3 regions of the Streptomyces sp. NPDC088553 genome follow, and region 1 is predicted to be linked to each of the others. Evidence: riboswitches for the same ligand, from Rfam matches in the RefSeq annotation. Region 1 holds a riboswitch; each other region holds the start of a gene.
The links. A riboswitch is a leader RNA that binds a small molecule or an ion and turns the genes downstream of it on or off. The one in region 1 is predicted to bind cobalamin.
Positions count from the first base shown of each region.

Region 1 (10,473 bases):
CCGCCCGCGAGCGGCTCGCCCGGCTGACCACCGACCCGGTGCCGGCGCCCCCGGAACCGCTGCGGTTCCGCGCGGAGCTCGACGGGGAAGGCGCCCCCGTCGACCTCGCCGACGTCCGCGTGGACGGCCGGCTCCGGCTCGACGCCCTGCACCTCGACGCGGGCGGGCGACTCCTGGTCACCGGGCCGAACGGCGCCGGGAAGAGCACCCTCCTGAAGGTGCTCGCGGGTGAACTCGCCCCGGATACGGGCACGGTGAAGGTGCCGGCCCGGGTGGGGGTGCTCCGTCAGGAGACGGCCTCGCCCGCCGACCCCCGTACGGTGGGCGAGGCCTTCGGAGCGGACCGTACGGACGAACTGCTCGCCCTCGGTCTCTTCTCCGCCGGGGACCTGACGACCCCGGTCCGGTACCTGTCGACAGGACAGCGCCGGAAACTCGAACTGGCGCGTCTCGTCACCGAACCGGCCGATCTGCTCCTCCTCGACGAGCCGACCAACCATCTGGCCCCGGCGCTCGTGGAGGAGATCGAGGCCGCGCTCGCGCACTACCCGGGCACGCTGGTCGTGGTCACCCACGACCGGCGCCTCAGGGAGGGCTTCCGGGGCCGCCGCCTTGAACTGGCACCGGCCCCCGCCCTGATGAGGACCTGGTCCTCGTGAGGACCTAGTCCTCGTCGGCGGAGCCTTCGAGGTCGCCCTCGGTCTCCAGGAACACCTGGCGCAGCGCGGCCAGGGTCTCCGGGTCCGGCTTCTCCCACATGCCGCGCGACTCGGCCTCCAGGAGCCGCTCCGCGATGCCGTGCAGGGCCCACGGGTTGGCCTCCTTCAGGAAGGCCTGGTTCTCCGGGTCGAGGACGTACTCCTGGGTGAGCTTGTCGTACATCCAGTCGGCGACGACGCCGGTCGTGGCGTCGTACCCGAAGAGGTAGTCGACGGTCGCCGCCAGCTCGAACGCGCCCTTGTAGCCGTGGCGGCGCATCGCCTCGATCCAGCGCGGGTTGACCACACGGGCGCGGAAGACCCGGGAGGTCTCCTCGACGAGCGTCCGGGTGCGGACGGTCTCGGGGCGGGTGGAGTCGCCGATGTACGCCTCGGGGGCCGTGCCCTTGAGCGCGCGGACGGTCGCCACCATGCCGCCGTGGTACTGGAAGTAGTCGTCGGAGTCGGCGATGTCGTGCTCGCGGGTGTCGGTGTTCTTCGCGGCCACCGCGATCCGCTTGTACGCCGTCTCCATCTCGGCGCGCGCCGGGCGGCCTTCGAGCCCGCGCCCGTACGCGTACCCGCCCCACACCGTGTACACCTCGGCGAGGTCCGCGTCGGTGCGCCAGTCGCGGGAGTCGATCAGCTGGAGGATGCCCGCGCCGTAGGTGCCCGGCCGGGAGCCGAAGATCCGGGTCGTGGCGCGCCGCTCGTCGCCGTGCTCGGCGAGGTCGGCCTGCGCGTGCGCCCGGACGTAGTTGTCCTCCGCGGACTCGCCCTCCAGACCGGCGACCAGGCGGACGGCGTCGTCGAGGAGACCGATGACGTGCGGGAACGCGTCACGGAAGAAGCCCGAGATGCGCAGGGTGACATCGACGCGCGGCCGGCCGAGCTCGGCGAGCGGGATCGGCTCCAGGCCGTTCACCCGGCGCGAGGCCTCGTCCCACAGCGGGCGGACGCCCAGCAGGGCGAGCGCCTCGGCGACGTCGTCGCCGGCGGTGCGCATCGCGCTGGTGCCCCACAGGGAGAGGCCCACGGACGTCGGCCACTCGCCGTTGTCGGTGCGGTAGCGCTCCAGGAGCGAGTCGGCGAGCGCCTGACCGGTCTCCCAGGCGAGCCGGGACGGCACGGCCTTCGGGTCGACCGAGTAGAAGTTCCGGCCGGTCGGCAGGACGTTGACCAGGCCGCGCAGCGGCGAACCGGAGGGGCCGGCCGGGACGAAGCCGCCGTTCAGGGCGTGCACGGCGTGGCTGAGCTCGTCGGTGGTGGCGGCCAGCCGCGGCACGACCTGCTCGCAGGCGAAGCGGAGCACGGCGTGCACCTCGGAGCCGTACGCGGCGGCGACCGAGGGGACCGCGTCCACGGACCAGTCCGCCGCCTCCATCGCCTCGACGAGCTCGCGGGCCTTCGCCTCCGCCTCGTCGGCGGTGGTGCGGGTCGCGGCCGACTCGTCGAGACCGAGGGCCTCGCGCAGACCGGGCAGGGCCTGCGTGCCGCCCCAGATCTGGCGGGCGCGCAGGATCGAGAGGACCAGGTTGACCCGGGCCTCGCCCTCCGGGGCTCCGCCGAGGACGTGCAGACCGTCGCGGATCTGGGCGTCCTTGACCTCGCACAGCCAGCCGTCGACGTGCAGCAGGAAGTCGTCGAAGCCGTCGTCCTCGGGGCGCTGTTCGAGCCCCAGGTCGTGGTCGAGCTTGGCGGCCTGGATCAGCGTCCAGATCTGGGCGCGGATCGCGGGCAGCTTCGCCGGGTCCATGGAGGAGATCTGCGCGTACTCGTCGAGCAGCTGCTCCAGGCGCGCGATGTCGCCGTACGAGTCGGCGCGGGCCATCGGCGGCACCAGGTGGTCGACGAGCGTGGCGTGCACACGGCGCTTGGCCTGGGTGCCCTCGCCCGGGTCGTTGACCAGGAACGGGTAGATCAGCGGGATGTCGCCGAGGGCCGCGTCGGGGCCGCAGGCGGCGGACAGGCCGGCGTTCTTGCCGGGCAGCCACTCCAGGTTGCCGTGCTTGCCCAGGTGCACCATGGCGTCGGCGCCGAAGCCGCCGTCCTCGGCGCGGGCCGCGATCCAGCGGTAGGCGGCCAGGTAGTGGTGGGACGGCGGGAGATCGGGGTCGTGGTAGATCGCGATCGGGTTCTCGCCGAAGCCGCGCGGAGGCTGAATGAGGATCAGCAGGTTCCCGCGGCGGAGGGCCGCGAGGACGATGTCGCCCTCGGGGTTGCGCGAACGGTCCAGGAACATCTCGCCGGGCGCGGGGCCCCAGTGCTCCTCGACATGGGTCCGCAGCTCCTCGGGGAGCGTCGCGTACCAGCGCTTGTAGTCGGCGGCCGGGATGCGGACCGGGTTCTTGGCGAGCTGCTCCTCCGTCAGCCAGTCCTGGTCGTGGCCGCCGGCCTCGATGAGGGCGTAGATCAGCTCGTCGCCGTCGCCGGAGACCAGGCCGGGAAGGTCCTCGACGGGCCCGAAGTCGTACCCCTCCGCGCGGAGGCGGCGCAGCAGCGAGACGGCGGAGGCGGGGGTGTCGAGGCCGACGGCGTTGCCGATGCGGGAGTGCTTCGTCGGGTACGCGGAGAGGACCAGCGCCAGCTTCTTCTCGGCGTTCGGGATGTGCCGGAGCCGGGCGTGCCGGACGGCGATCCCGGCGACGCGGGCCGCGCGCTCGGCGTCGGCGACGTACGCGGGCAGCCCGTCCTCGTCGATCTCCTTGAAGGAGAACGGCACGGTGATGAGCCGGCCGTCGAACTCGGGGACGGCGACCTGGCTCGCGGCGTCCAGCGGGGAGAGACCCTCGTCGTTCTCCTCCCAGGCGGCGCGCGAACCGGTCAGGCACAGCGCCTGCAGGATCGGCACGTCAAGCGCGGCCAGCGCGCCCGCGTCCCAGGCCTCCTCGTCGCCGCCGGCCTGCGCCTCGGCGGGCTTGGTGCCGCCCGCCGCGAGGACGGTGGTGACGATCGCGTCGGCGGTACGGAGCCGGTCGAGCAGCTCCGGCTCGGGGGCGCGCAGGGAGGCCACGTACAGCGGGAGGGCCTGGGCGCCGGCGTCCTCGATCGCGGCGCAGAGCGCGTCGACGAAGGCGGTGTTCCCGCTCATGTGGTGGGCGCGGTAGTAGAGCACGGCGACGGTCGGGCCGGCCGTCGTGCGTGCGGCGCGCTTCAGCGGGCCCCAGGTGGGGGCGGCCGCCGGGGACTCGAAGCCGTGCCCGGTGAGCAGGACGGTGTCGGAGAGGAAGCGGGCCAGCTGCTCCAGGTTCGCGGGGCCGCCGTGCGCCAGGTAGGCGTGCGCCTCGGTGGCGACGCCGACGGGGACGGTGGACGCCTCCATCAGCTGCGCGTCGGGGGCCTGTTCGCCGCTGAGGACGACCATCGGCTTTCCGGCCGCGCGCACCGCGTCGAGGCCCTCCTCCCAGGAACGGAGGCCGCCGAGGAGCCGTACGACGACGAGCTCGGCGTCGGCCAGGAGGCCGGTGAGGTCGGCGAGGGGGAGACGGGCGGGGTTGGCGAAGCGGTACTCCACCGGGCCGCCGGCCGCGCGGGCGCTGAGCAGGTCGGTGTCGGAGTGCGACAGCAGCAGAAGCATGGCGAGCGCAGGCCTTCCTCGGGGTTGTCCGCGCCCCGGGTGGTCGTATGGGTTGGGGCCTCCCCTTGCTCGAGCGAAGCCGAGAGCTTGGGGAAGGGAGTTCCTGACTCACCGGGCCCGGGATCGCGCGGACGCGCAGCCGGGCCGGCTCACAGTGGCGGGACCGCGCCGGATTCTCACCGGGCTTCCTCCCCGGGGTCCTGGGACCCCATGCCGTCTGCATAGTAGATCGTGCGGTCGACGGCCCGGGTCGGGTGAGGGAGTCGGCCGGATCACACTGCGGGATCACGCTGCGGATCGCCCGGCGGACGGAACCCCCGTTCCCGACCGCGGCCGGACCGGCCTCCGGCCTCGGCCGGCCACCGCGTCGGCCGGCCCGCGGTCGGAGGCCGGCCCGCGGTCGGAGGGCGGGCCGCGGTCGGAGGGCGGGCCGCACTGGCGGCCGGATCGCGCCCGGTGGCCGACCGGGGGCCCGTCGGTATGCTCGCCGCCATGCCGCCCACCCCGCCCCCGACGCCCGACCCGGGCGAACCTCGCATACGGGACCGTGGCGACGCGTGCCCCGGGGCGCTGCGCCTGCACTCCGCCGACGACGGCCGCCTCGCCCGACTCCGTCTGCCCGGAGGTCGCTTGACGCCACGTCAGGTCGAGACTCTGGCGGACGCGGCGGAGACCCTGGGCGACGGACGGCTCAGCATCACCTCGCGCGGCAACGCCGAGCTGCGCGGCCTCGCCGACGACTGCGGGGCCGAGCTGGCGGCGCTCCTCGGCGAGGCGGGCCTGCTGCCCTCCCCCACCCACGAACGCGTCCGCAACATCGTCGCCTCCCCGGCCTCGGGCCTCGACGGACTCGGCGCCGCCGACGTGCAGTTGTGGGCCCGCGAGCTGGACGCCCACCTCCGCTCCGCGCCCTGGGCGGCGGCCCTTTCCGGCCGCTTCCTCTTCGTCCTCGATGACGGGCGCGGCGATGTCGCCAGGCTCGGCGGGGATGTGACCTTGGTCGCAGTGCGGGGCGGAGAGGCGGAGCTGCACGTCGGCGGGCGAGCCGTCCGGCTCGCTGGCTCCGACGCGCCCGGCGCGGCCCTGGCGGTGGCGGGCGGGTTCCTGGCCGCGGCACGGGAGGCCGGAACCGGGGCCTGGCGGGTCCGGGAACTCCCGGAGGGGTACGCGGTGGACCCGGCGGAGTCGGGGGTGACGGCGCGACCCGTACCCGCGCCGGAACTCCCCCAGGGCCCTCCGCCCTCCCCCGGCGTCCTCGGGCCCGCCGCCCTCTCCGTACTCGCCCCGCTCGGCCGCCTCACCGCCGCCCAGCTCCGGGCGCTGCTCCCCGCCGATGAGGTCCGCCTGACCCCCTGGCGCGGGGTCGTCGTGGCCGGGGCCGGCGCCGACCGGCTGCCCGCCCTCGACGCGGCCGGCCTCATCACCCGCCCCGGCTCCCCCTGGGCCGGTGTCACCGCCTGCACCGGGCGGCCCGGCTGCGCGAAGTCCCTCGCCGACGTCCGCGCCGACGCCGTCCCCGGACACCCCGGAGGCCTCGGGCACATCGAGGCCCCCGTCCGCCCCGTCCTCCCCGTGCACTTCTCCGGGTGCGAGCGCCGCTGCGGACACCCGCACGGCTCCTGGACCGACGTCGTCGCCACCGCCGCCGGCGACTACCTGGTGGACGGCGTCCCCACCCCCCGTACCGCCCTGCCCGAAGCCGTGACCGCGGCCCGCACGACGAGATGAGCGAGAGCAACAGGATGTTCGACTACGAGAAGGACGGGGCGGAGATCTACCGCCGGTCCTTTGCCACGATCCGCGCCGAGGCGGATCTGGCGGGCCTGCCCGCCGATGTCGCCCAGGTGGCGGTCCGGATGATCCACGCCTGCGGCATGACCGACCTCGTACGCGACATCGCCTGGTCGCCGCGGGTCGTCACGAACGCCCGCGCCGCCCTCCGGGCCGGAGCGCCGATCCTCTGCGACGCGCAGATGGTCGCGAGCGGCGTCACCCGGCGCCGGCTGCCCGCCGACAACGAGGTGATCTGCACCCTCTCGGACCCGTCCGTGCCGGCCCTCGCCGCCGAGCTCGGCACCACCCGCTCCGCCGCCGCCCTCGAACTGTGGCGGGACCGCCTCGAAGGCTCCGTCGTCGCCATCGGCAACGCGCCGACCGCCCTCTTCCACCTCCTGCAGATGGTCGCGGAAGGGGCCGGAAGGCCCGCAGCCGTCCTGGGCATACCGGTCGGCTTCATCGGCGCCGCCGAGTCCAAGGACGCCCTGGCGGCGCAGGACCTGGGCCTCGACTACCTCGTCGTACGGGGCCGGCGCGGCGGCAGCGCCATGACGGCCGCCGCGATCAACGCGATCGCCCACGAAGCGGAGATTCAGAAGTGACCGGCAAGCTGTACGGCGTCGGGCTCGGCCCCGGCGACCCGAACCTGATGACGGTGGCCGCCGTGAAGGCCATCGCCGCCGCCGATGTGATCGCGTACCACTCGGCCCGCCACGGCCGGTCCATCGCGCGCTCGATCGCCGCCGAACACCTCCGTGCGGACCACATCGAGGAGCGGCTGATGTACCCGCTCACGGTGGAGACCACGGACCACCCGGGCGGCTACCGGGGCGCCCTGAACGACTTCTACGAGGAGGCCGCGGCCCGCCTCGCCGCGCACCTCGACGCCGGCCGCACCGTCGCCGTCCTCGCCGAGGGCGACCCGCTGTTCTACGGCTCGTACCAGCACATGCACAAGCGGCTCGCGGGCCGCTACGACACGACCGTCATCCCCGGTGTCACCTCGGTGTCCGCCGCCGCCGCCCGGCTCGGCGAGCCGCTGTGCGAGGCGGAGGAGGTCCTCACGATCATCCCCGGCACCCTGCCGGAGGACGAGCTGACGGCCCGCCTCGCGGGCACCGACTCGGCGGTCGTGATGAAGCTCGGCCGCACCTTCCCCACCGTGAAGCGGGCCCTGGAGCGGGCCGGCCGGCTCGACGACGCCCGGTACGTGGAGCGGGCGTTCATGGCGGGCGAGCGGACCGGCGACCTGGTGGACGTCGACCCCGAGTCGGTCCCCTACTTCTCCGTCGCCGTGCTCCCCTCCCGCATCGACCGCGAACCCGCCGTACGCGAGCGGGGCGAGGTCGTCGTCGTCGGCACCGGCCCGGCCGGCGCGCCCTGGCTCACCCCCGAGTCGCGCGGCGCGCTCGTCAACGCCGACGTCCTCGTCGGCTACACCACCTACCTGGACCGGGTGCCGGTGCTGCGCCCCGGGCAGATCCGGCACGGCTCGGACAACAAGGTGGAGTCCGAGCGCGCCGAGTTCGCCCTCGACCTGGCCCGCCGCGGCCACAAGGTCGCGGTCGTCTCCGGCGGCGACCCGGGTGTCTTCGCGATGGCCACGGCCGTCCTGGAGGTCGCCTGCGAAGCGGAGTACGCGGACGTGCCCGTACGGGTCCTGCCGGGGGTGACCGCCGCCAACGCGGCCGCCGCCGCCGCGGGCGCCCCGCTCGGCCACGACTACGCGACGATCTCGCTCTCCGACCGGCTCAAGCCCTGGGACGTCATCGAGGCCCGGCTGCGCGCCGCGGCGGCCGCCGATCTGGTCCTCGCGCTCTACAACCCGGGGTCGAGGTCCCGTACGCACCAGGTGGCCGCCGCCCGCGACCTCCTGCTCGAACTCCGGGCGCCCGAGACCCCGGTGGTCGTCGCCCGTGACGTCGGCGGCCCCGAGCAGTCGGTCCGGGTGGTGACCCTGAAGACCCTGGAGCCCTCCGAGGTCGACATGCGCACCCTGCTCCTCATCGGCTCCTCGCAGACGCGGGCGGTCGAACGGGCCGACGGCCGGACGATCACCTGGACACCGCGCCGGTACGGGTGACGCACCGCCAGGGGTGACGCACCGCCACGGTCGGCGCCGCCACGGCTGACGGGCCTACTGACGGGCGAAGGTGCCGAGACCCGTCTCGTCCAGGTACTCGACGCGCACGGTCTTCCCGTCCGCGGAGAACGTGACGCCGGTGGGGCCGACGGCGTTCTCCCCGCGCGTCGGGAAGCTGAACGTGTCGCCGTCGTAGTGCGTGAGCTTGTACGACTGGGGCTCCGGCCCCAGTCGCAGGACCAGACCGCCGTTCTCCTCGGCCACCGTCAGGCGGCCGTAGTAGTCGCTGCGGTACGTGCCGGTGTAGGCGCTGTTCGCCTTCGCGGGCGTCGCGTCGGCCGGCGGCTTCGCGAAGTCCGTGGCCGAGCGGCCGGCGTCCGCCTCCTGCTCGTACAGGGCGTTGACGATCGGCAGCCAGTCCCGGCTCGGCTTCCCGTCCTGGGCGGTGTCGAAGAAGTCGAGGGCGACGGCGTCGGCGACACCGACCGGCGCGCCGTTGGTGAGGACGACGATGCCGAGCTGCTCGCCCGGCAGCATCGTGACGTTGGTGTGCGCGCCGAGCGCGAACGCGCCGGTGTGGGAGAGACGGAGCCGGCCCTCGTCGTCGTACGACACGTTCCAGCCGAGGCCGTAGAAGCCGGTCCGCGCGGCGGGCGCGTGCGCCGGGTTGGCGACGGACTCGGGGTGGTGCGTGAGGTCGAGGGCGTCCTCGGCGACGATCCGCTTCCCGTCGAGCGAGCCGTTGGCGAGCTGGAGCCGCAGCCAGGTCGCCATGTCACGGGCCGAGGAGCTGACGCCGCCCGCGGGGGACTGGGCGTCCGGGTCCCGGACGAACTGCGCCTTCCAGGTCCCGTCGGCCTGCTTGACGTGGCCGTGGGCCCGGTCGGGGTTCGAGACGAAGTCCTGGAAGCTGGAGCTGGTGTCGTTCATGCCGGCGGGCTTGTAGAGGGTGTCCTCGGCGAGCTTCGCCCAGGGCACGCCCTGCTGCGCGGCGACGGACTCGGCGGCCGCCGTCAGGCCGAAGTTGGTGTACGCGTAGCTCGCGCGGAACGGCGCGAGGGGCTCGTACCGCAGGTGGGACAGGATGTACTCCTGGTCGTAGCCGAGGTCCTCCAGCAGGTCGCCCGCGTGGTCGGGGAGGCCGCTGCGGTGCGAGAACAGGTCGGCGACGGTCACATGGCCGGTCACCCACGGGTCCTTCAGCCGGAACCCGGGGAGTTCGGGGTTGACCGGCTTCTGCCAGCCGTCCACGCCGACCGCCCCGGAGACGACGGTGGAGGCGATCGGCTTCGACACGGAGGCCAGCTGGAAGACGGTGTCGGCGTCGACCGCGCCGGCCCTGCCGACCTCGCGCACGCCGTACCCCTTGATGTGGACGACCTCGTCCTTGTGGACGACGGCGACGGAGACCCCGGGGACCCCGGTCTTCCGCATCAGGTCCGCGACGCTCGTGTCCAGCCGGTCGACGGCCCGGTCCACGTCCGCCCGGTCGAGCAGGGGCGGCGGCTGGGCCGGAGGAGGCTCGGGGCTGGGGGTGGGGGTCGGGGTGGGACCGGTCCCGGCGAGGGAACCCAGGCCCAGAACGGACACGATCCCCGCGGTGACCAGCCATCGGACGGTAACCACGCTTCCATTGAACGCCTGCCCCCTTCACCTGTCGCGCGGAGGGGACGACGACCCGCTACGCGAGCCCCCGCACCCACGCGGCGGCCTCCTCGGGCGTCGCCGCCACCGGTACGCCCTCCGGGACCGGGGGGCGGCGGACCACGACGACCGGGACGCCCGCCTCGCGGGCCGCGGTCAGTTTCGGGGCGGTCGCCGCGCCGCCGCTGTCCTTCGTCACCAGAACGTCGATCCGGTGGCGGGCGAGGATCTCCCGCTCGCCGTCCAGGGTGAACGGCCCCCGGTCGAGGAGGATCTCGGTGCGGTCCGGCATCGGGCCCTCCGGGGCGTCCACCGAGCGGACCAGGAACCACTCCGGGCGGTCCGCGAAGGCCGCGAGGCCCATCCGGCCGGTCGTCAGGAAGACACGGCCGCCGAGGCCGTCGAGGGCCCCGGCCGCCGCCTCCAGGGACGCCACGGAGCGCCAGTCGTCGCCCTCCCCCGGGACCCAGCCGGGGCGACGCAGCGCGAGCAGGGGAACATGGGCGGTGGCGGCCGCCCGGGCCGCGTTGAAGCTGATCCGCCCGGCGAAGGGATGCGTGGCGTCGATGACCGCGTCCACGGCGTGCCCGCCGATCCACTCCACGAGCCCGTCGACGCCGCCGAACCCGCCGATCCGCACCTCGCCCTCGGGCAGCCGGGGGCTCGCCACCCGCCCCGCGAGGGAGCTGGTGACC
Region 1 covers NZ_JBIVMG010000006.1:403,718-414,190, reverse strand. Annotated here, with positions in the region: gene abc-f (ribosomal protection-like ABC-F family protein) at 1-659, shown strand, start outside; gene cobN (cobaltochelatase subunit CobN) at 664-4,275, opposite strand; cobalamin riboswitch at 4,354-4,502, opposite strand; gene ACIP8Z_RS22475 (cobalamin biosynthesis protein CobG) at 4,756-6,003, shown strand; gene ACIP8Z_RS22470 (precorrin-8X methylmutase) at 6,018-6,653, shown strand; gene cobJ (precorrin-3B C(17)-methyltransferase) at 6,701-8,134, shown strand; gene ACIP8Z_RS22460 (serine hydrolase) at 8,189-9,760, opposite strand; gene ACIP8Z_RS22455 (cobalt-precorrin-6A reductase) at 9,816-10,473, opposite strand, start outside.

Region 2 (10,473 bases), on a different contig from region 1:
CGAGACCCGGAGGCCGTCCTCCTCGTCGATGCCGAGCCCGTGGGCGTACGGCAGGACGCCGAAGGTCCGCCGTCCGGTGAGTCCGCGCAGCATGTCCAGGCCCGGTTCGAGCAGGGTCACGTCACCGCGGAACTTGTTCACGAGGAAGCCGGCGATCAGCTCCTGGTCCTCGGGCGCGAGCAGCGCCGTCGTGCCGAAGAACTGGGCGAAGACCCCGCCCCGGTCGATGTCGCCGACCACGACGACGGGCAGCCGCGCGGCCCGCGCGATGCCCATGTTCACGATGTCGGTGCGCCGCAGGTTGATCTCTGCCGGGCTGCCGGCGCCCTCGCAGATCACGGCGTCGTACGTGCTCCGCAGCTCCTCCAGGCACGCGAGGACGGGCTCGAAGAGCTCCTTCTGCCGCCCTCCGTGGTAGCCACGAGCGCTGAGCTCGCCGACCGGCTTGCCCATCAGGACGACCTGGCTGGACCGGTCGCTGCCGGGCTTGAGCAGGACGGGGTTCATCAGCGCGGTCGGTTCCACCCGCGCCGCCTGCGCCTGCATGGCCTGGGCGCGCCCGATCTCGGCCCCCTCCCGCGTGACGAAGGAGTTGAGGGACATGTTCTGCCCCTTGAACGGGGCCACCTTCAGTCCCTTGCGGACCAGCCAGCGGCAGATGCCGGCCGTCACGACGCTCTTGCCGGCGTCGGACGTGGTCCCGGCGACGAGCAGTCCCCCACCCCTCATGCGTTCCTCCGCTTCCGGGTCGACGCGGCCAGGGCGCCGATGATCAGCCGGCCGCCCACACAGGCGGCCAGAGTGAGTCCGGTGACCCGGCGCGACAGGCGTACGGCCCGGTCGATGTCGGTCACCTCGACGGCCCGTCCCTCCCCGTTGAGCACCGGACGGTGCTCGATCCGGCCGCCGTACGACAGGGTGCCCCCGAGGCGTATGCCGAGGGCGCCCGCGAAGGAGGCCTCGACGGGGCCCGCGTTGGGGCTGGGGTGCTTCGCCGCGTCGGCCCGCCAGGCCTTCAGAGCACCGCGCGGGTTGCCGCCGGCGACGGTCGCGAGGACGGCCGTCAGCCGTGCCCCGGGCCAGCCGGCCACGTCGTCGAGCCGGGCCGAGGCCCAGCCGAAGCGACGGTGGCGCGGCGACTTGTGGCCGACCATGGCGTCCAGGGTGTTGACGGCCCGGAAGCCGACGAGGCCCGGTACGCCCGCGACCGCGCCCCAGAACAGGGCGCCGACCACGGCGTCGGAGGTGTTCTCGGCGACCGATTCGACGACCGCGCGGGCCATCGCGGGTCCGTCCAGGGACTGCGGGTCGCGCCCGCAGAGATGCGGCAGCCGCTCCCGGGCGACGTCCAGGTCCCCGGCGGCGAGCGCGCCGCCGATCGCGCGGGCCTCCCGCCCCAGGGTCGTACCGCCGACGACGGCCCACACGGAGGCGGCGGTCAGGGCGACGGCGGCGGCCGGCCGGTTCCGTACGGCCCGGGCGGCGAGCGCTCCGAGGGCGACGGTGGAGCCGGCGCAGACGGCGGTGTGCAGGGCGCCCCAGCCGCGGTGGTCGTGGTGGAGGCGGTTCTCGACCGCGGCGGCCGCCCGGCCGAACGCGGCGACGGGATGTCCGCGGCGGGGATCGCCGATGAGCAGATCGACGGCGAGACCCGCGGCCGCTCCGTACGCGAAGACACCAGTGGTACTGCTGCGGCCGGGCATGGCGCATGTCCTCACTCAGGGTCCGCGCCCTGGATCGACGTGACCGGCGGCGTGAGTTCCTGACTCCCGGACCCTTCGGATCCGGTCACAGTGGCGGGACCGCGCCGGATTCGCACCGGACTTCCTCTACTGCCGCCGTAATGGCCTCGGCAGTCCACCACGGCCCGAGAACAGCCGTCAACTCACCCTTGACCTGCAGCGAGTCACTGTGCGAAGCACCACAGACACGGCGACGGGGCGGCCCGCACCCGAAGGTGCGGACCGCCCCACCGGTCACGCTCGGACCGTCAGACGACGATCAGGTAGATGCCGTACGCGACGGCCGCCGCGCACAGGGCGAAGCAGGCGTACGCGGCGGTGCGGGCCAGAGCCGCGGAGCCGCCGCGGGCGGCGGCCTCCTCCTGCTTGGTGAGGCCGACGATGCCGAGGGTGAAGAGGCCCACGAGGGCGACGGTCGCCACGAGGCTGACTCCGAAGACGGAGCCGAGAGCTGCCCAGTCGATCTTCATGTCGTTCGTTCCTTAGACCGCGGCGGCGGGGGCCGGGGGAGCGGTCGGGTCGGTGGGGGCCGGCGCGGGGATGGTCGCCTTGAGGTCCTGGTCCGCGACGGCGGCGACGGAACCGGCGGCCGGCGGCGGGGTGACGGCCGCCATGGCGGTGGTCACGACGCCCGCGGGCTCGCTGTCGAGGTCGTCGGCGGTGACGTTGTTGTGGTCGACCGGCTTGCGGCGGGAGAGCGACCAGATGACGCCGGAGCCGGCGACCAGCAGGACCGCGACGGCGGCGATGCCCCAGGGGCCCTGCTTGGTGAGGAACTCGGCGCCGGCGCCGACCACGGCCGCGGCGGGCAGGGTCAGACCCCAGGCGACGAACATCCGGGTGGCGGTCGACCAGCGGACGACACCGCCCTTGCGGCCGAGACCGGCGCCCATCACGGCACCCGAGCAGGACTGGGTGGTGGAGAGCGAGAAGCCCAGGTGCGAGGAGGCGAGGATGACCGTCGCGGCGCTGGTCTGGGCGGCGAAGCCCTGCTGCGGCTGGAGGTCGGTGAGGCCCTTGCCCATGGTGCGGATGATGCGCCAGCCACCGAGGTAGGTGCCGAGGGCGATGGCGACACCGGCGGAGACGATGACCCACAGCGGAGGGTTCGAGCCGGGGGCGACGACACCCTGGGTGACCAGGGCGAGGGTGATGATGCCCATCGTCTTCTGGGCGTCGTTGGTGCCGTGGGCGAGGGAGACGAGACCGGCGGAGGCGATCTGGCCGGCCCGGTAGCCCTTGGCCGTGGCCTTCGCCTCGGGGTTGGCCTTGATCCTGTACGTCAGCTTGGTGGCGGCCATCGCGGCGAGGCCGGCGACGAGCGGCGCGGCGACGGCCGGGATGAGGACCTTGGTGACGATGGTCGGGCCGTTCACGGCCGACCAGCCGGCCGACATGACCGCGGCGCCGATGAGGCCGCCGAAGAGGGCGTGGGAGGAGCTGGACGGGAGCCCGAGCAGCCAGGTCAGGAGATTCCAGAGGATGGCGCCGACCAGCGCGGCGAAGATCACCTCTGTACGAATGCCTTCTTCGTTGATGATCCCGCCGGAGATCGTCTTGGCGACCTCCACGGACAGGAACGCGCCGACGAGGTTCAGCACGGCGGACATGGCCACCGCCGTCTTCGGCTTGAGAGCACCGGTCGAGATGGTCGTGGCCATCGCGTTCGCGGTGTCGTGGAAACCGTTCGTGAAATCGAACACGAGAGCTGTCACGACCACAATGGCGAGCAGCAGCGTGATGTGTTCCATTTACCCAGGCAATCGTTTGACGTCAGTGGCTGGACGAACGTAAGCAACCTGGGTGAACGGAAGGTGAACTGGGTCGGGCGGTGTGGTGTCTCGAACCGGTGTCAAGAGATTCCGCTTACGGTCCCGTCCCGCGAGCTGTCCACGATGCGGTCACCCCGCAACCCCGGGTAATCCGGGCCATCGCCGGGCACATGCGACCTGCCCCGGTTCCTCCTCGGTCACCCGGTTCCGGTCCCTGGACGGAACCATCCGACCGGGGGACCCCGCGGACGAGACCCATATCACTCCCCGGAGGGCTCCCGGAGGACCCGGGAGACCCCGCGGCGCCGACCCCCGTCCGTACTCCTCCTCCGGCCTCCCGGCCGGGGCCGTACGGGTCCCACCGGTGGCAGTCCGCCCCCACCCTGCCGAGACTGGGAGCGTGCGCCCGGCTACAGCGACGGCAGCGGCCGTCACCACCCTGCTCGGTGTCGGCGCGGCCGCGTTCGCGGCCGGCCGGTACGCCAGCGACGTCGCCCTCAGGGTGCCGTCCGGACGTCCCCTGCCCGGGGATCCCAGACTCACCGTGCACGCCACGGGCCCCGAACGGATCACGCTCACCCGCAGCCTCGCCTCGCTGCGCCCCGGTACGTACGGCGTGGAGGGGCACGGACAGCACGCCGTCGTCGGCCCGGTCCTCGACCGGGTGCCGCACACCGCCGACACCGTCGTCCGGCGCCTCGAACGCGTCGAGCGCGGGGTGCTCGGCCCCGGCTCCCGCGTCCGCCTCACCCCCCAGCTGCACATCGGCACGCCGATCAGCGCCCTCGGGCTCGCCCAGGAGGACGTCGAGATCCCCGGCGAGCTCGGGCCCCTGCCGGCCTGGCTGGTGGCCGCGCCCCGCACCACCTGGGTGATCGCCCTGCACGGCCTCGGCACCACCCGCGAGCACCCGCTGAACGTCGTCCCCTTCCTCAACCGCCGCAAGGTCCCCGTCCTCGTCCCCGCCTACCGCGGCGACGAGGGAGCACCCGCCTCCCCGGACGGCCTCGCCCACCTCGGCGCCTCCGAGTGGCGCGACGTCGACGCCGCCATCCGCTACGCCGTCCACCGGGGCGCCGCGAAGGTCGTGCTGCACGGCTGGGGGACCGGGGCCTCGATGGCCCTGCGCGCCGCCGCCGAGTCCGGGGTGCGCGACCGGATCAGCGGCCTCGTCCTCGACTCGCCCGTCCTGGACTGGGAGGCCACCCTCCGCAACCTCGCGGCGGCCCACCACGTCCCCGCCCCCCTCCTCCCGCTCGCCGTCCGCGCCGCCCAGGGCAGGACCGGACAGCACGGCGACCTCCTCGAAGAGGCCTCCGCGCCGGGCGCGCTGCGTGTCCCCGTGCTCCTCTTCCACGGACCCGACGACACCATCGCCCCCTGGGAACCGTCCGTCGAACTCGCCGCCCGCCGCCCCGATCTGGTCAGCCTCCAGACCGTCCGGCACGCCCCGCACGCGGCGATGTGGAACGCCGACCCGGTCCGCTACGAGGAGGCCCTGCGCCGCTTCCTCACCCCGCTCCTCTAGGGCCCGGCAGGGGGCGCCGGGGACGGCACGGCCGATTCCGATTGGGCTTTCGGGCCGTCAGCGGGAAGACTGCCCCCGTGACGTCTCGAAAGCCCGATGAACCATTGGCGCGCAACTCCAGACTCCGACTCGTCCGCCCGCGGGCGCTGGCCACCGCCCGACGGGCCGTGACGACCCGGCGCACCCGGCCGGCGCCGCGGCCGCCCGAGGGCACTCCGCCCCGTGCGGAGCTCGCCCGCCAGGCCCGCCACGTCCTCGCCGACGCCGTACGGATCGCCCGCTGGGCGGCCGTCGAGCGCGGCGCCGCAGCGGCACCCCGCAGCGGCCCCGGAGCGGTCCCCGCCCAGGAACGGGCGGCCGCCGCACTGAACCTGACGCCCGGCCAGATCAGGGCCGGCTGGGACCGCGCCCGCCTCGCCGGCCTCGTCGAGCTCCACGGCGACACCGCCCGCCCCGGCTGGCGGCTGCACGCCTGGGACCGTGACGACTCCGCCGTCCTGCGCGGCTGGGTCGCCCTCTTCGACGCCTGGTCGCTGGTGCACCCGGCCCCCGAGGGCGTCGAGCCGAGCGCCGTCGCCGAGGTCGTCGAGGCCCTCCCGCAGGTCCTGTCGCTGCTTCAGCTCTCCCAGGGCCCGGTCCTCGTCCCCGCCCTGCTCGACCTGCTCGGCCAGCGCGTCGAGGAGCTGCGCGAGGAGCGCTGCGAGGTCCCGGGGGCCGAACAGGCCACCGAGACCGCGGAGGCCGCCGGGACCACCGACGCACCCGCCGTGAACGGCACCGACGGGCTCCCGGCCCTGCTCGACTGGGCGCTCGAAGGTCTGGCGGCCGTCGGAGCGCTCACCCTGGACCTCGGTGCGGAGGGGCGTCACGCCACGCTGACCCCGCTCGGCAACTGGGCGGTCTGGGTCAAGCTGGAGCAGATCTGCGTCGCCGCGCAGAGCCCCGCGGGGAACATCGAGCAGTCCGCCGAGGACATGCTCCGCGGCTGCGCCCGGCTCACCCCCGGCCCCGCCCGCGCCGAGTACCGCGCCTGGCTCGCGGCCCGCACCCTCTCCAGCGCGGTGACCGAACTCCTCACCGTCGCCCGCGGCGAGGACGCGCTGCTGCGCGGGCTCGCCTTCGAGGCGCTCCGGGTCGTCGGCGCCCCCGCCGAGGCCGAGGTGCGGGCCACCGTCGCCGAACCCTCCCTGCGGCCGTACGCGCTGCTCTGGCTCGCCGAGTACGAGGGCGCCGACCCCGACGACGCCCAGGAGGTCCTCACCCGCGAGGAGTCCACCTGGCTCTGGGTGGACACGGCCGCGGCCGTCGCCGACCACGGGGAGAGCGAGCTGCTCGTCCGGCACCTCGACTCCGCCGTGCAGGGCACCGTCCCGGCGCTCCTCGACGAGATCAGGGCCGTCGGCCACCCCCGTACCGTCCAGGTCCTGGTCGCCCTCGCCGCCGCCCACCCGGACCCGGCCCTGGCCAAAGCCGTCCGCCGGGCCGCCTTCCAGGTCCACACCGGGGGAGCGTGACGGGATCCCCGCCCGGGGATCCCGACGGACGGAACCTCCCGACGTCCCCGGCGCCCGGCTACTCCGCGGCGCCGGGGGTGTACGTCCCGAAGCTCCAGATGTTGCCCTCGGCGTCCCGCGCCATGTAGTCCCGCGAGCCGTACTCCTGGTCCTTGGGCGGCATCACGATCTCGACGCCGTGGGCCACCGCCCGCGCGTGGTGCTCGTCGACGTCGTCCACGTGCACGAACACACCGACCGGGCCGGCGTCGGCCATCAGCTTGTCGAACTCGCTGCCGGTGCCCTTGCTGCCCAGCATCACCGTGCCGTTCCCGTACGACAGCTCGGCGTGCGCCACGCGTCCGTCCTCCGCCTCGTACACGGCGTCCGCGCGGAAGCCGAAGCCCTCCGTGAGCAGGTTGATCGCCGCCTTCGCGTCCTCGTACGTCAGCGTCGGACAGATGTGGGGAGCCTCAGCCATCCCGATCACTTCCTCTCGATTCAGTCGAATGTGACCCAGGTCTCAGTCTGGCAGTCCCCACCGGCAATCAACGGAAGGTGTTGCACCGGGCCATGTCGCCCGTCCGGTAGCCCTCGTAGAACCACTGCTGGCGCTGGGCCGCGGAGCCGTGGGTCCAGTTCTCCGGCGTCACCCGGCCCTGGAACCGCTCCTGGATCCGGTCGTCGCCCACCGTGGCCGCCGCGTCGAGGCCGTCCCTGATGTCCTCGTCCGTCAGCCTCGTGAGCAGCGGCCGGCCCGTGCGGTCGTCGGGCGTGGTCGTGGCGTGCCGGGCCCACACGCCCGCGTAGCAGTCGGCCTGGAGCTCGACCCGCACGGCGTTGGAGTTCGCGCCGGTCCGCCCGTCCTGGGCCCGGCTCAGGGTCCCCATCAGGTTCTGGATGTGGTGGCCGTACTCGTGCGCCACCACGTACGCCTGGGCGAACGGCCCGCCGCTCGACCCGAACTTGGTGCGCAGCTCGTCGAAGAAGCCCAGGTCCAGATAGACCTGCCGGTCACCGGGGCAGTAGAAGGGCCCCACCGCCGAGGTCGCGGAACCGCAGGCGGTCGGGACCCGCTGGCTGAACATCACGGTGGCGGCGCTCCCGTACGTACCGCCGCGGCGCGTGTACTCGCTCCGCCAGAAGTCCTGGACGCTGTTGACGACGGCGACGATCCGGCAGTCCTCGCGGGTGTTGGCGTCCGCACCCTTCTTGCAGGCCTGATCCACCTGGGCGGCCCCGGAGGAGCTGGCCACCGGCTCGTCGCCGCCCGAGGAGAGTCCGAGCTGGTCCGGCCCCACCCCGAGGAACAGGCCCAGGATCAGGGCGATGAATCCGATGATGCCGCCGCCGACGGTCGCCTTCCCGCCCGGGATCCGACTGCCCCGGACGTCCTTGACCTCCGAGGTGTCCAGATCGGCGTCGTCGTCGAACTGCACGGTCCACCACCCTCCGCGTCACTGCCGCGGCAGAGGCCGCCGCCCTGCGCCGAGTATCGATCGATCTCTCACCACTCGCCCCTTTTGTTCCAGCAATGGCGGTTATGTGAGAAAGCTCCGATCGTGCCCCCGGACCCCCTCATGGCCGAAAAGCAGTTGCAGGGGCCCGTTAGACTGGCCGTATGGCCATTCTCCCCGTGCATTAGCGGCGTCGAAGCCCTTCACCAGCCGTCCTTCCGCCGTTTCCCATCGCCCTGGAGTCTGTCCGTGATCACCGCTTCCGGCATCGAGCTGCGCGCCGGCGCCCGAGTCCTCATCGAGTCCGCTTCCTTCCGTGTCGCCAAGGGCGACCGCATCGGCCTCGTCGGTCGCAACGGAGCGGGCAAGACCACCCTCACCAAGTGCCTCGCGGGTGAGGGCGTCCCCGCCGCCGGGCAGATCGCCCGCTCCGGCGAGGTCGGCTACCTCCCGCAGGACCCGCGCACCGGCGACCTCGACGTGCTGGCCCGCGACCGCATCCTCTCCGCCCGCGGCCTCGACGTCCTCCTCAAGAAGATGCGGATGAACGAGGAGCGCATCGCCACCGGCTCCGGCGCCACCCGCGACAAGGCGATGCGGCAGTACGAGCGCCAGGAGACCGAGTTCCTGACCAAGGGCGGATACGCGGCCGAGGCCGAGGCCTCCACCATCGCCGCCGCCCTGGGCCTGCCCGACCGGGTCCTCGGCCAGCCGCTGCACACCCTCTCCGGTGGTCAGCGCCGCCGTGTCGAGCTCGCCCGGATCCTCTTCTCGGACGCCGACACGCTCCTCCTCGACGAGCCGACCAACCACCTCGACGCCGACTCCATCGTCTGGCTGCGCGACTACCTGAAGAGCTACCGCGGCGGCTTCATCGTGATCTCCCACGACGTCGACCTCGTCGAGACCGTGGTCAACAAGGTCTTCTACCTGGACGCCAACCGCTCCACGATCGACGTCTACAACATGGGCTGGAAGCTCTACCAGCAGCAGCGCGAGGCCGACGAGAAGCGCCGCAAGCGCGAGCGCCAGAACGCCGAGAAGAAGGCCGCCGCCCTCAACTCGCAGGCCGACAAGATGCGCGCCAAGGCCACCAAGACCGTGGCCGCGCAGAACATGGCCAAGCGCGCCGAGCGACTGCTCTCCGGCCTGGAGGCGGTGCGCGCCTCCGACAAGGTCGCCAAGCTCCGCTTCCCCGACCCCGCGCCCTGCGGCAAGACCCCGCTGACGGCCGAGGGACTCTCCAAGTCCTACGGCTCGCTCGAGATCTTCACCGATGTGGACCTCGCGATCGACAAGGGCTCGCGCGTCGTCATCCTCGGCCTCAACGGCGCGGGCAAGACCACGCTGCTCCGGCTGCTCGCCGGCGCCGAGAAGCCCGACACCGGAGAGGTGACCCCGGGCCACGGTCTCAAGCTCGGCTACTACGCCCAGGAGCACGAGACGCTCGACCCCGAGCGCAGCGTCCTGGAGAACATGCGCTCGGCCGCGCCGGACCTCGACCTCGTCCAGGTCCGCAAGACGCTCGGCTCCTTCCTCTTCTCCGGCGACGACGTCGACAAGCCGGCCGGGGTGCTCTCCGGCGGTGAGAAGACCCGTCTGGCCCTGGCCACCCTGGTCGTCTCCTCGGCGAACGTGCTGCTCCTCGACGAGCCCACCAACAACCTGGACCCGGCCAGCCGCGAGGAGATCCTCGGGGCCCTGCGGACCTACAAGGGCGCCGTCGTCCTCGTCACCCACGACGAGGGCGCGGTCGACGCGCTGGAGCCGGAGCGGATCATTCTGCTCCCGGACGGCGTCGAGGACCTGTGGGGCCCGGACTACGCGGACCTGGTCGCGCTCGCCTGACCCGGAGAGGGCCGGGTGATCATGCCCGGCTGGATCATTCGGCCCACGGGTGATCCTTCATCTGAGTGAGGGCGTCTCGTACACCACGGCGCGGTGCTCTGCCGAATCCTTCCGGCAGACCCGCGCCGTACGTGTGTTCCCCCTATATCGCTGACCTGCTGATTCCCGTGCCGGGCGCCGTGGAGCCCGGTTTCCGGCCCAGCGGAATCTGAGCCTCCGGTCGTGACGAACTGGCGCTCGTCCACAAACCCGGCGGCATGGACCTTGTCGAATGGGTGGCCAGGACGCACGGGAGGGGTGATCATGAGAAGTCCAGAGCGCACTTCCCATGAGGAGGCACGGGTGGCCGAGACTCTGAAGAAGGGCAGCCGGGTGACCGGCGCCGCGCGCGACAAGCTCGCGGCAGACCTGAAGAAGAAGTACGACTCCGGTGCGAGTATCCGGGCGCTGGCCGAGGAAACGGGCCGCTCCTACGGATTCGTCCACCGGATGCTCAGTGAGTCCGGAGTCACGCTGCGTGGACGCGGCGGAGCGACCCGGGGCAAGAAAGCCGCCTCGGCCTGACATAGGACGCCTCGACCGGGCCACCGGATCCCCGGTGGCCACCCGGTCGGTCATCGCGCCGGCCAGGTG
Region 2 covers NZ_JBIVMG010000012.1:50,229-60,701, reverse strand. Annotated here, with positions in the region: gene ACIP8Z_RS32515 (cobyric acid synthase) at 1-729, opposite strand, end outside; gene ACIP8Z_RS32510 (cobalamin biosynthesis protein) at 726-1,703, opposite strand; cobalamin riboswitch at 1,736-1,878, opposite strand; gene ACIP8Z_RS32505 (hypothetical protein) at 1,991-2,212, opposite strand; gene ACIP8Z_RS32500 (anion permease) at 2,225-3,493, opposite strand; gene ACIP8Z_RS32495 (alpha/beta hydrolase) at 3,915-5,042, shown strand; gene ACIP8Z_RS32490 (hypothetical protein) at 5,120-6,556, shown strand; gene ACIP8Z_RS32485 (VOC family protein) at 6,615-7,016, opposite strand; gene ACIP8Z_RS32480 (neutral zinc metallopeptidase) at 7,084-7,974, opposite strand; gene ACIP8Z_RS32475 (ABC-F family ATP-binding cassette domain-containing protein) at 8,242-9,840, shown strand; gene ACIP8Z_RS32470 (helix-turn-helix domain-containing protein) at 10,183-10,404, shown strand.
Region 2: it holds a riboswitch for cobalamin, as region 1 does, so the genes downstream of both, ACIP8Z_RS32510 (cobalamin biosynthesis protein) here and cobN (cobaltochelatase subunit CobN) in region 1, are expected to answer to the same signal.

Region 3 (10,473 bases), on a different contig from region 1:
GAGGAACTCTCCGGAGAGCGTCTCGCGCTTGAACAGGTTGGAGACCTGCGGCTCGATGCACTCGTAGACGCCCGCGATCGAGGCGATGGTCGCCGTCGGAGCGATGGCGAGGAGGAGGCTGTTGCGCATGCCGACCGCGGCGATCCGCTCGCGCAGCGCGGCCCAGCGCTCCGGCCAGTTCAGCTCGACGTCGTAGTGGTCGGGGTGCAGCACCCCGCGGGCGGCGCGGGTCTTGTCCCAGGCGGGGACCGGACCGCTGCGCTCGGCGAGGTCGGCGGAGGCCTCGTACGCGGCGAGCATGATGCGCTCGGCGATACGGGTGGACAGCGCGCGCGCCTCGGCGGAGTCGAACGGCAGCTTCAGCTGGAAGAAGACGTCCTGGAGGCCCATGGCGCCCAGGCCGACCGGCCGCCAGCGGGCGTTGGAGCGGCCCGCCTGCTCGGTCGGGTAGAAGTTGATGTCGACGACCCGGTCGAGGAAGGTGACGGCCGTGCGGACGGTGGAGTCGAGGCGCTCCCAGTCGATGTCGCCGTCGACGACGAAGGCGCCGAGGTTGACCGAGCCCAGGTTGCAGACCGCGGTCTCGCCGTCGTCGGTGACCTCCAGGATCTCCGTGCAGAGGTTGGAGGAGTGGACGGTGTGGCCGGGCTCGGCGGTCTGGTTGGCCGTCCGGTTCGAGGCGTCCTTGAAGGTCATCCAGCCGTTGCCGGTCTGGGCCAGGGTCCGCATCATCCGGCCGTACAGGTCGCGGGCCGGCATCGTCTTGCGGGCCAGGCCGGCCGCCTCGGCCTTGTGGTAGGCGGCGTCGAACTCCTCGCCCCACAGGTCGACCAGCTCGGGCACGTCCGCCGGGGAGAACAGCGACCAGTCGGCGTCGGCGTTGACCCGGCGCATGAACTCGTCCGGGATCCAGTGTGCCAGGTTCAGATTGTGCGTACGGCGCTGGTCCTCGCCCGTGTTGTCGCGGAGCTCCAGGAACTCCTCGATGTCCGCGTGCCAGGTCTCCAGGTAGACGGCGGCGGCGCCCTTGCGGCGGCCGCCCTGGTTCACGGCGGCGACGGAGGCGTCGAGGGTCTTCAGGAACGGCACGATGCCGTTGGAGTGCCCGTTGGTGCCGCGGATCAGCGAACCGCGGGCGCGGATGCGGGAGTAGGAGAGGCCGATGCCGCCCGCGTGCTTCGAGAGGCGCGCCACCTGGTGGTAGCGGTCGTAGATGGAGTCCAGCTCGTCCTGGGGGGAGTCCAGGAGGTAGCAGGAGGACATCTGCGGGTGACGGGTGCCGGAGTTGAAGAGCGTGGGGGAGGACGGCAGGTAGTCGAGCCGGCTCATCAGGCGGTAGAGGGCGGCGACCTCGTCGAGCGCGCGGACGCTGTCGTCCTCGGCGAGGCCGCAGGCCACGCGGAGCATGAAGTGCTGGGGGGTCTCGATCACCTTGCGGGTGATCGGGTGGCGCAGCAGGTAGCGCGAGTAGAGGGTGCGCAGGCCGAAGTAGCCGAAGCGGTCGTCCGCGGTCGCGTCGATCGTCGCGTCGAGCCGGTCCGCGTGCAGCGCCACGAACTCGGCGGTGCGGTCGGCGATCAGACCCTCGCGGTGACCGACGGCGACGGAGGCCGAGAAGGAGAACGAGCCCTGGCCGGCCGCCTCGTCGGCGATCGTGATCGTCAGGAGCCGGGCGGCGAGCCGGGAGTACGCCGGGTCCTCGGCGATCAGACCGGCGGCCGACTCGGTGGCCAGCTCGCGCAGTTCCGCCTCGTCCGCCACGGCGCTGCGGCCGCGGAGCGCGGCGGCGGCGACCTTGCCGGGGTCGGTGTCGGGGAGATCGGCGGTGAGGTCGGTCAGGGTCCGCAGCAGCACGGTCCCGGGGCCGTCGCTCTCGACCGCGGAAGCCTCGGCGGAAGCCGGATCGGCGGGCGCGATGGTCACGTGGGGGCTCTCCCTCGCTCGGCTCGGGGCCGCGGCGGGGGAAGGCGGGCAGGCGGGCATCCGTAACGCCGGACGCGACGCTTCCACCGGCCCACTCCGCGAGGCCCGGACGTCATTGGCACCCGGAACGGACGGACCGGATGCGCTGTCGGCAGGTCCTCGGACTCACCTCGCCCGAATATGTCGTATCCGTACGAAGCACACCGTTGCGGGACAGTTCCGGATTCGCGCCGGATTCCCCTGCGTCGACAGCGAGGATGAGCATACATGTGGGGGGCGCCCCGTGCGGCACCCCCCACATGTTGTGTCGCCCCCTGGCTCAGAACTCCAAGGAGTAGGTGCGCAGGCGGTGGTCGGGGATCGGCTCCCAGTCCCGGTCCGGGGTGCGGACGAAGCCCAGACGCTCGTAGATCCGGTGCGCGGAGACCATCGTGACGTCCGTGGACAGCACGATGCGGCGGCACCCCGGGAGAGCCCGTGCGCGCTCGATGCAGGCCCGTACGAGGGCCTCTCCGACGCCCCGGCCGCGGGCCTCACGGGAGACCACCAGCATCCGGAACTCGGCCTCGCCCTCGATCGCGATGTCCGCCCACGGGGTGGCGCCGGTGGCGAAGGTCACCCCGCCGAGCAGCCGTCCGTCGGCGTCCTCGGCGACGAGCACCTCGCTCTCCCGCGCGCGCCGGGCCGTGTCCCGGAGCACGTGCAGATAGGAGTCCTCCGCCCCGTACTTCAGCAGCCCGTCGTTCAGATAGGTCCCCGCGGTGAGCTCACCGAGCGCCTCGTAGTCCTCGGGCCGTACCGCCCTGATCGTGAAGTCCATGAAGGCAGTGTCCCTCCGGACGCCCGGAGGCCCCCAACGGGTTCCGTCCGGGGACGGCGAAGGCCGCCCTGCCTCCGAGGGGAGGCAGGGCGGCCTTCGCCGGGTCCGGCGGTGGATCAGTGGGTCTCTGCGCCGACCTTCGGGAGCTTCGGGTCGACCCCGCGGTCGCCCGCGTCGGCCGTGTAGTCCTCCGGGGAGGTCTCGTCGATGCCCTCGGGGGCCTTGACGGCCTTGAGGACGAAGGTCAGGACGACCGTGACGAGGACGTTGAGGAGGAAGGCGGTGAGACCGATGTAGCCGATCTCGCCGATGCCCGGGATCTCGGCGGAGGAGCCGCCGAAGTGCGCCTGCTTCGGCGTCGATACGTTGTAGGCGGCGATCGTGCCGTACAGCATGCCGACGGCCCAGCCGGCGAGCAGCGCCCAGCGGTGGAACCAGCGGGTGAAGAGGCCGCCGACGAGCGCCGGGAAGGTCTGCAGGATCCAGATGCCACCGAGCAGCTGGAAGTTGATCGCGACCGTCTTGTCCATGGTGAGGACGAAGACGAGCGCGCCGACCTTCACCAGGAGCGAGACCAGCTTGGAGACCTTGGTCTCCTGCGCCGGGGTGGCGTCGGGCTTGATGAAGTCCTTGTAGATGTTGCGGGTGAAGAGGTTGGCCGCGGCGATCGACATGATCGCGGCGGGCACGAGCGCGCCGATGCCGATGGCGGCGAACGCGACGCCCGCGAACCAGTCCGGGAACATGGTCTCGAAAAGTTGCGGGATGGCGAGCTGGCCGTTCTCGACCTTGATCCCGGCGGCGATCGCCATGAAGCCGAGCAGTGCGAGCAGGCCCAGCATCAGCGAGTACAGCGGCAGGATCGTGGTGTTGCGGCGGATGACCTCACGGCTCCGGGACGACAGCGTCGCCGTGATGGAGTGCGGGTACATGAAGAGCGCGAGCGCCGAGCCGAGCGCGAGCGTCGCGTACGTCCACTGGCCGGCCTCAGCCGGGACAAGCCCGCCCACCTTGTTGGTGGTGAACTTCTCGTTCGCCGTGGCGAAGATCTCGTCGAAGCCGCCGAGCTTGATCGGGATGTAGATGATCGCCACCGCGATGACGATGTAGATCAGGGTGTCCTTGACGAAGGCGATGAGCGCGGGGGCGCGCAGTCCCGAGGAGTACGTGTACGCCGCGAGGACACCGAAGGCGATGAGCAGCGGCAGGTCCTTGATGAACCAGTGGGTGTTCTCGCCGCCGCCGACGCCCATCACGTCCAGGACGGCCTGGATGCCGACGAGCTGGAGCGCGATGTACGGCATGGTGGCGAGGATGCCGGTGACCGCCACCGCGAGGGAGAGGCCCTTGGAACCGAAGCGGCCGCGCACGAAGTCCGAGGTGGTGACGTACCCGTGCTTGTGCGAGACCGACCAGAGGCGCGGCAGGAAGGTGAAGATCAGCGGGTAGACCAGGATCGTGTACGGCACGGCGAAGAAGCCGGCCGCGCCCGCCGCGTAGATGGCCGCCGGGACGGCGACGAAGGTGTACGCGGTGTAGAGGTCGCCGCCGAGCAGGAACCAGGTCACCCAGGTGCCGAACGACCGGCCGCCCAGGCCCCATTCGTCGAGGCTGTGCTCGTTCTCGGCCTTGCGCCAGCGCGCGGCCAGGAAGCCCATGACCGTGACGGCCAGGAAGAAGAAGATGAAGACGGCGAGTGCGACGCCGTTCACGCCGTCCTTCATCGCTCGTCACCCCCCTTGCGGGCACGCTGGTCCAGCTGCCACAGCTTGTACGCGACCATGGTGAGCGCGGTGGAGATCAGCACCCAGAGCATCTGGTACCAGTAGAAGAACGGGATGCCCGCGAAGAGCGGTTCGACCTTCGCGTAGGAGCTCACCCAGAGCATCGCCACGAACGGTGCGAACAGACAGAGCGCGATCACCACTCGCAGGGGCGTGATGGTGGGTTGTTTCCCTTGTGTCGCTTCTGGCATGGCGATTCCGGTCCCCTCACTGATCACCTCGGTAATGCTGGGGAAATCTAGGGGACTGTTCCGCTCCATGGAACCCCTGTCCGCATAACGGATGGGACTACGTCAGCTGCGGTCGTGGGAGCGGTCCCCCGGCGCGGTGCTCAGAGCCAGCCCTCCTTGGCGGCCCGCACCCCCGCCTCGAACCGGCTGCGCGCGCCGAGCCGGTTCATCAGCTCCGAGCTCATCCGGCGCACGGTCCGCAGCGAGATCCCGAGCCGCCGGGCGGCGATGTCGTCCGTGCAGCCGATGCCGAGCAGCATGAGCAACTCCCGCTCCTGCGGGGAGAGATCGTGCTCGTCGCGGCGCGGGCTCTCGCCGAACGGCGTGCCCGCGTCCCACAGCCGGTCGAAGAGCACCACGAGCGCGTGCACCAGGCCGGGGCTGCGGACCTCCAGGGCGCCCGCGCGCCCGTCCTCCGGGTCGACGGGGACGAGCGCGGCCTCCCGGTCGACGATCACCATGAGCATCGGCACCACGGGCACGGTCCGCGCCTCGCCGCCGAGATCGCAGTACCAGCGCACGTATTCGACGGTCGGCGGGTCGTTGCGGAAGCTCTCCTGGTAGATCGACCGGATCCGCACCCCGCGTTCCAGGGCGAGTTGGTCGAGCGGCTGGCTCGCGTCCATGGTGTCGGGGAGCTGCGCGCCGCCCGGGAGCAGCGAGAGGCACTCGGTGCGGGCGTTCGCGGCCAGGTCCTCCAGGCGTTCCCGGACGTTGTCGAGGCCGGTGATGCGGTCCACCAGGTCGTGCCGGACGCCCGGTTCGGAGTGGTCCGCGTACGAGGCCAGGATGCCGGCCACGGCCCGTCCCGCCCGTTCGACCTGGCGTTTCCGCTTGCTCAGCTCGGCCTCGGCGCGGGAGAGCAGGAAGGAGAAGCCGACGTCCGGGTTGAAGGGTTCGACCTCGCCCGACGAGTCGTCCATCAGCACGAGCTTGAGGTCCGCGAGACAGGCGAGCGCCTCGCGGACCTCGGACTCGGGGCGGCCCAGATGGGCCGCCATCTCCGTCACGTCGTACTCGGGTCGCTCCAGGAGCAAACGGTAGACGGCCTCCGTCCACTCCTTTATGCCGAGCGCCTCCAGCATCCCCTGTCTCCCCCTCGTCACGTTCCGTACCGCGACCGCCCCGCAATCGTGATCGCGGTCGTCGATGCTAAGCGGGAGGAGCCCTCTAGGTCTAGACCAATTGGAATGAACTCCGGTATGTGGGACGGGCGGGGGACACGGGCGGGGTGCGGTGCCGGCCGGCCAGCGCGTCGAACAGCGCCGCCATCGCGAACCCCGAGACGAGCAGGGCCAGTTCGACCTGCGGCCCGATGCCGACCGCGAGCACCGCGAGCGCACCCGCCCCGGCCGCCAGGGGCCCCGCCCACGAGGGCCCGCCCGCCGTCGACGCCACCGAGCGGTCGAGCGACACGCAGAAGGCGAAAACGCCGACGACGAGCGGGACCCAGCCGGTGACCGCCCCGGTGCCGGGCGGGCCCCACTGCCACAGGACGGTGAGCGCACCCGCCGAGGCGACGGCGGCGAGGAGGGCACCGGACACGGCGCGGGCAGCCGTACCCGCCGTGGTGAGGGCGGCGAGCGCGAGGAAGGCGGCGAGGGCGGCCGCCGGGACCGCGTAGGGGAGGAGCCGGTAGACGCCGTCCACGAGGTCGCGGTCGACCACGCCCGAGCCGCCGACCAGGGCGGGGGGCGTCCCGCCCGAGAACGCCGACCGCAGGGCCGTCACCGTCGCCGCGCCCGCCGCCGTCATCGGCTCCGCCTCCGGTACGACCACGACCACGGCCGAACCGTCGCGGCGCCACTCGGCCGCCGCCGGCGCCGTCGCGAGCAGCACCCCCGGGACCCGGGCCGCCCGGGCTGCCACCGCCTCCGCGTCCGCGCCCCCGGGGACGAGGACCTCCAGCGGGTTCAGGGCCCCCGACGGCACCCCGGCCGCCGTGAGCCGGTCGAGGCCGTCGCGGGCCGGGCCGCTCGCCACCAGGGCGTGCGCCTCCGGGTTGCCCACCCGGAGCTGGGTGGCCGCGCCCCCGAGCAGGACGAGGAGGGTGAGGCCGACCACCGCCGGGAGGGGGCGGGGGCGGCGTCCGACCCGTACCGGCGCGGTCGTCCGTGGGGCACGCGGGTCCGGCGGCGTCACCGAGCGGAGCACCGGCGCCAGCGTGAGGGCCGCCGCCGTGCCCACCGCCCACACCGCGAGACCCGCGATCCCGACCGAGCGCAGGAACGCCGCCGGGAAGAGCGTGAGGACGGCGCAGGCCGCCGCCCCCGCCGCACCGGCCGCCACAGCGGACCGGGCGGCGGTCTCCGGCGGCTGCGCCCAGCGGTGCACCGCGAGCACCAGGGCCGTGACCGGCACCAGGTAGACCACGATGAAGCTGATCTCGGTGAACCCCGCCACCGCCTCCACCAGGACCAGCGCCCCCACCGAGGTCACCCCGGCGAGCAGCAGCGGAGCCAGGACCCCGAGCGGCGAGCGGAACGCCAGGACCAGCAGCACGAGCAGCCCCAGCGCGCACGCCGACTTCACCGCGAGGGCCACCGCACCCGGCCCCGCCACCGCACTGTCGTGCTGGAGCGGGAGCACGCCCGTCACCTCGACCCGGGCCTCGGGCAGCGCCGACCGCAGCCCCGCGCGCAGGACCCCGGCCGCCTCCTCGACGGCCGTCAGCCCCGCGAGGTCCGGCTTCCCGGCACCCGGGTGGACCAGCGCGTACACCGTGCGGCCGTCCGTGCCGAGGAACCCCTCGTCACCCGTGCCCGCGTACGAGACCGTCCGCGCGCCCGGGCCCGCCGCCCGCCGGACGGCGTCCGCGAACCGCCCCGCCGTGTCCGGGGCGCGTACGTCCGTGGCCGCCGGCCAGCTCGCGACCGCGACCAGAGGGGCGACGGCCGCCCCGTTCCCGTACCGCTCCTGGATCGCCTGGTTCGCGCGGTGTCCCGGCCCGCCGGAGGCGGTGAACGACTGGTCGAGCCGGCCGAGACCCCACACCGCCCCCGCGCCGCCGAGCAGCAGCACGAGCAGCCAGGCCACGCCCACGGCCATCCGGTGGCGGAGCGCGAGATCCCTTATCCGTAGGGCCTGTTCAGTCGACATCGTCGAGCCGCTTCCTCAGCTCGTCGTCCAGCCGCAGTCCCACCGCGCCGAGCGTCTCGTCCAGCTGCGCCGTCGAACTCGCTCCGATCACCGGGAGTACGGGCAGCTCACCGCCCAACGCCCAGGCCAGCACCACCTGGTTGGCGGTCACGCCCAGCTCCGCCGCGACCTCCGCGAGCACCTTGAGGCGCCGCTCCGAACCCTCGTGCCGGTACTGCTCCGGCACCTCCTTGCCCGCATCTGTGTACGCCCCCGTCAGCTGCGTCGTGTACGCCGTGAACGTCAGCTCCGGACGCGTCCCCAGATAGTCGAGCAGCTCCTCCGAGGCGTGCGGGTTCACCCCGAACTCCGCGCCGGGACGCGGCCGCAGATAGGTGTACCGCTGCTGCACGGCCGCGTAGTCCGGCACCCCGGCGGCGACCGCCGCGCCCCGCGACTCCTCGATCCGCCAGGCCGCGAAGTTGGAGCAGCCGGCCCGGCCGATCTTCCCCGTGTCCTCCAGCTCGCCGAAGGCGCCCATGGTCTCGGCCACCGGCGTCCGCCGGTCGTCGATGTGCGCGTAGTAGAGATCGATCCGGTCGGTGCCCAGGTTCCGCAGGCTCTCCTCCACCTGCCGGCGCAGCACCGGGGCCGAGAGCCCCTCCGCGCACTCCGGCCAGGCCGAACCGGGCGGGTCCGGCAGCGCGCCGACCTTTGTGGCGAGCACCATCTCGTCCCGGACGCCCCGGCTGCGCAGCCAGCGGCCGATCAGCAGCTCGCTCTCGGCGCCGGTCGCGCCCGGCTCCCAGAAGGCGTAGGTGTTGGCGGTGTCGATGAACGTGCCGCCGGCCTCGTGGAAGCGGTCGAGGACGGCGAAGGCGGCGGCCTCGTCGATCCGGGTGCCGAACGGCAGGGTTCCCAGGCACAGGGTGCTCACGCGGGGGCCCTCGGGGCCGCCGAGGTGGGTGTACTCCATCGGTTGTTCCCTCTCTCTCATGGGTGGGGGGTGGTGACGGTCAGTTCCTGGACCAGGTGGTCCGACAGGCCCTCGGCGTCGAGGAAGCGGTACGAGCCCACCCGGGCCCCGCCGCCGGTGAACGCCCAGTCGATCCGCCACAGCCGCAGCCGCGCGCGGGCGTTCCAGCTGGCCGGGAGGACCGAACGGCAGGCGCCGATCGCGTCGCGCAGCGAGCCCGGCATCCGGCGGATGTCGCCGATGGCGGCGCTCGTGTTGAAGTCCCCGGTCACCAGGACAGGGTGCGGGTTGCCCCGCAGGTCGGCGACGAGCGCCGCGTACTCCCGGTCGCGGGCGGCGGCCCTGCGCCGCATGTCCCGCAGGAAGGCCGGGCGCAGCGGGTTCATCACCGTGAGCTGCACCGGGATGTGCACGTTGTACGTCGACAGGACGCCGTCCCCGACCCGCAGGTCCACCCGGAGCGAGCAGGCGCCGACCGGCACGGGCGGTCCGGCGGGCGGGAACCGGGACAGCGTCACGGAGTTGTTGCCGACGGCCAGGTGGTGTTCGGGGAACGCGGCCCGGATCCGCTTCTCGTCGTCGATGTCCCAGACCTCGCCGCCCTCGAAGCCGTTCAGGTACTCCTGGAGGACGTAGACGTCCGCCGAGAGGGATCGCAGGAAGGCGTAGAAGCGCTCGGGGTCGCCGCCCTGGTTCCAGTGCTGAGTGTTCCAGGAGGCGAGCCGCAGCCCCGCCGCGGTCTCCGAACGGCGCCCAAGGGCACGGAGGTTGACCCCGTTCTGCGTCCAGCCCGCGAGCAGACAGCCCGCGGCGAGCGCCCCCGCCGCCCGCCCGCCGGTGACCGCGGCGGCCCCGAGCAGGGCGAGCGGGAGGGCGGCGAAGGCGAGCGGCGGCAGCAGGGAGACCGCGAGCCAGGGCCACCAGCGGCCGTTGAGCACGAGGTGCAGGGCGAGGAACACCGCCCAGCCGAGGGCGCAGGACAGCAGCACGTCGGTCACCCGTTCCCCGGCAGGGACACCCACAGGTCCTGCACCGCGTGGTCGGAGAGCTTCTCGGGCTCGTTGAACTCGTAGCGCTCGGCCTTCGCCCCGTTGCCCGTGAACGCCCAGTCGGTCCGCCAGAAAGGCTTCCAGCCGCCCTCCTCCCAGCTCGTGGGGTACGGGTCGGTGCTCACGTCCGCCGCGTCGTCGAGGCGCTCCCGGAGCGGGTCGAGGTCGGACATCGCCGCCGTCGCGTTGAAGTCACCGGCCACCACGACCGGGTTGCGGTTGGCCGCGAGGTCGGCCTCCAGGCCCGCGTACTGCGCCCGGCGCGGGGCGAACCGTTCCCGCATGTGTCGGTAGAAGGCGGCGGAGAGCAGCCCGTCCGGCATGCTGTTCCACACCGGCATGTGCACGTTGTAGAACGACACCGTCCGGCCCCTGACCCGCACGTCCGTCCGCAGCACCTTGTTCTCCCGGTACTCCGCCTGCCAGTCCGCGCCCGGCGGCAGGTCGCCGGCCGGGCCCACGGCCGGCTGCCGCAGGATCGGGAAGCGGGAGAGGGTCACCAGCTCGCCCCGGACCGCGACCTCGTAGCCCGGGAACTCCCGGCGCAGCCGCGCCAGGTCGTCGAGGGGCAGCTTGCCCCTGCGGTCGGCGGTCACGTGCTGGTACTCGTGCA
Region 3 covers NZ_JBIVMG010000007.1:235,958-246,430, forward strand. Annotated here, with positions in the region: gene ACIP8Z_RS24920 (ribonucleoside-diphosphate reductase subunit alpha) at 1-1,923, opposite strand, end outside; cobalamin riboswitch at 2,056-2,194, opposite strand; gene ACIP8Z_RS24925 (GNAT family N-acetyltransferase) at 2,243-2,743, opposite strand; gene mctP (monocarboxylate uptake permease MctP) at 2,860-4,467, opposite strand; gene ACIP8Z_RS24935 (DUF3311 domain-containing protein) at 4,464-4,718, opposite strand; gene ACIP8Z_RS24940 (LuxR C-terminal-related transcriptional regulator) at 4,859-5,842, opposite strand; gene ACIP8Z_RS24945 (hypothetical protein) at 5,934-7,856, opposite strand; gene ACIP8Z_RS24950 (aldo/keto reductase) at 7,846-8,811, opposite strand; gene ACIP8Z_RS24955 (endonuclease/exonuclease/phosphatase family protein) at 8,829-9,809, opposite strand; gene ACIP8Z_RS24960 (endonuclease/exonuclease/phosphatase family protein) at 9,806-10,473, opposite strand, start outside.
Region 3: it holds a riboswitch for cobalamin, as region 1 does, so the genes downstream of both, ACIP8Z_RS24920 (ribonucleoside-diphosphate reductase subunit alpha) here and cobN (cobaltochelatase subunit CobN) in region 1, are expected to answer to the same signal.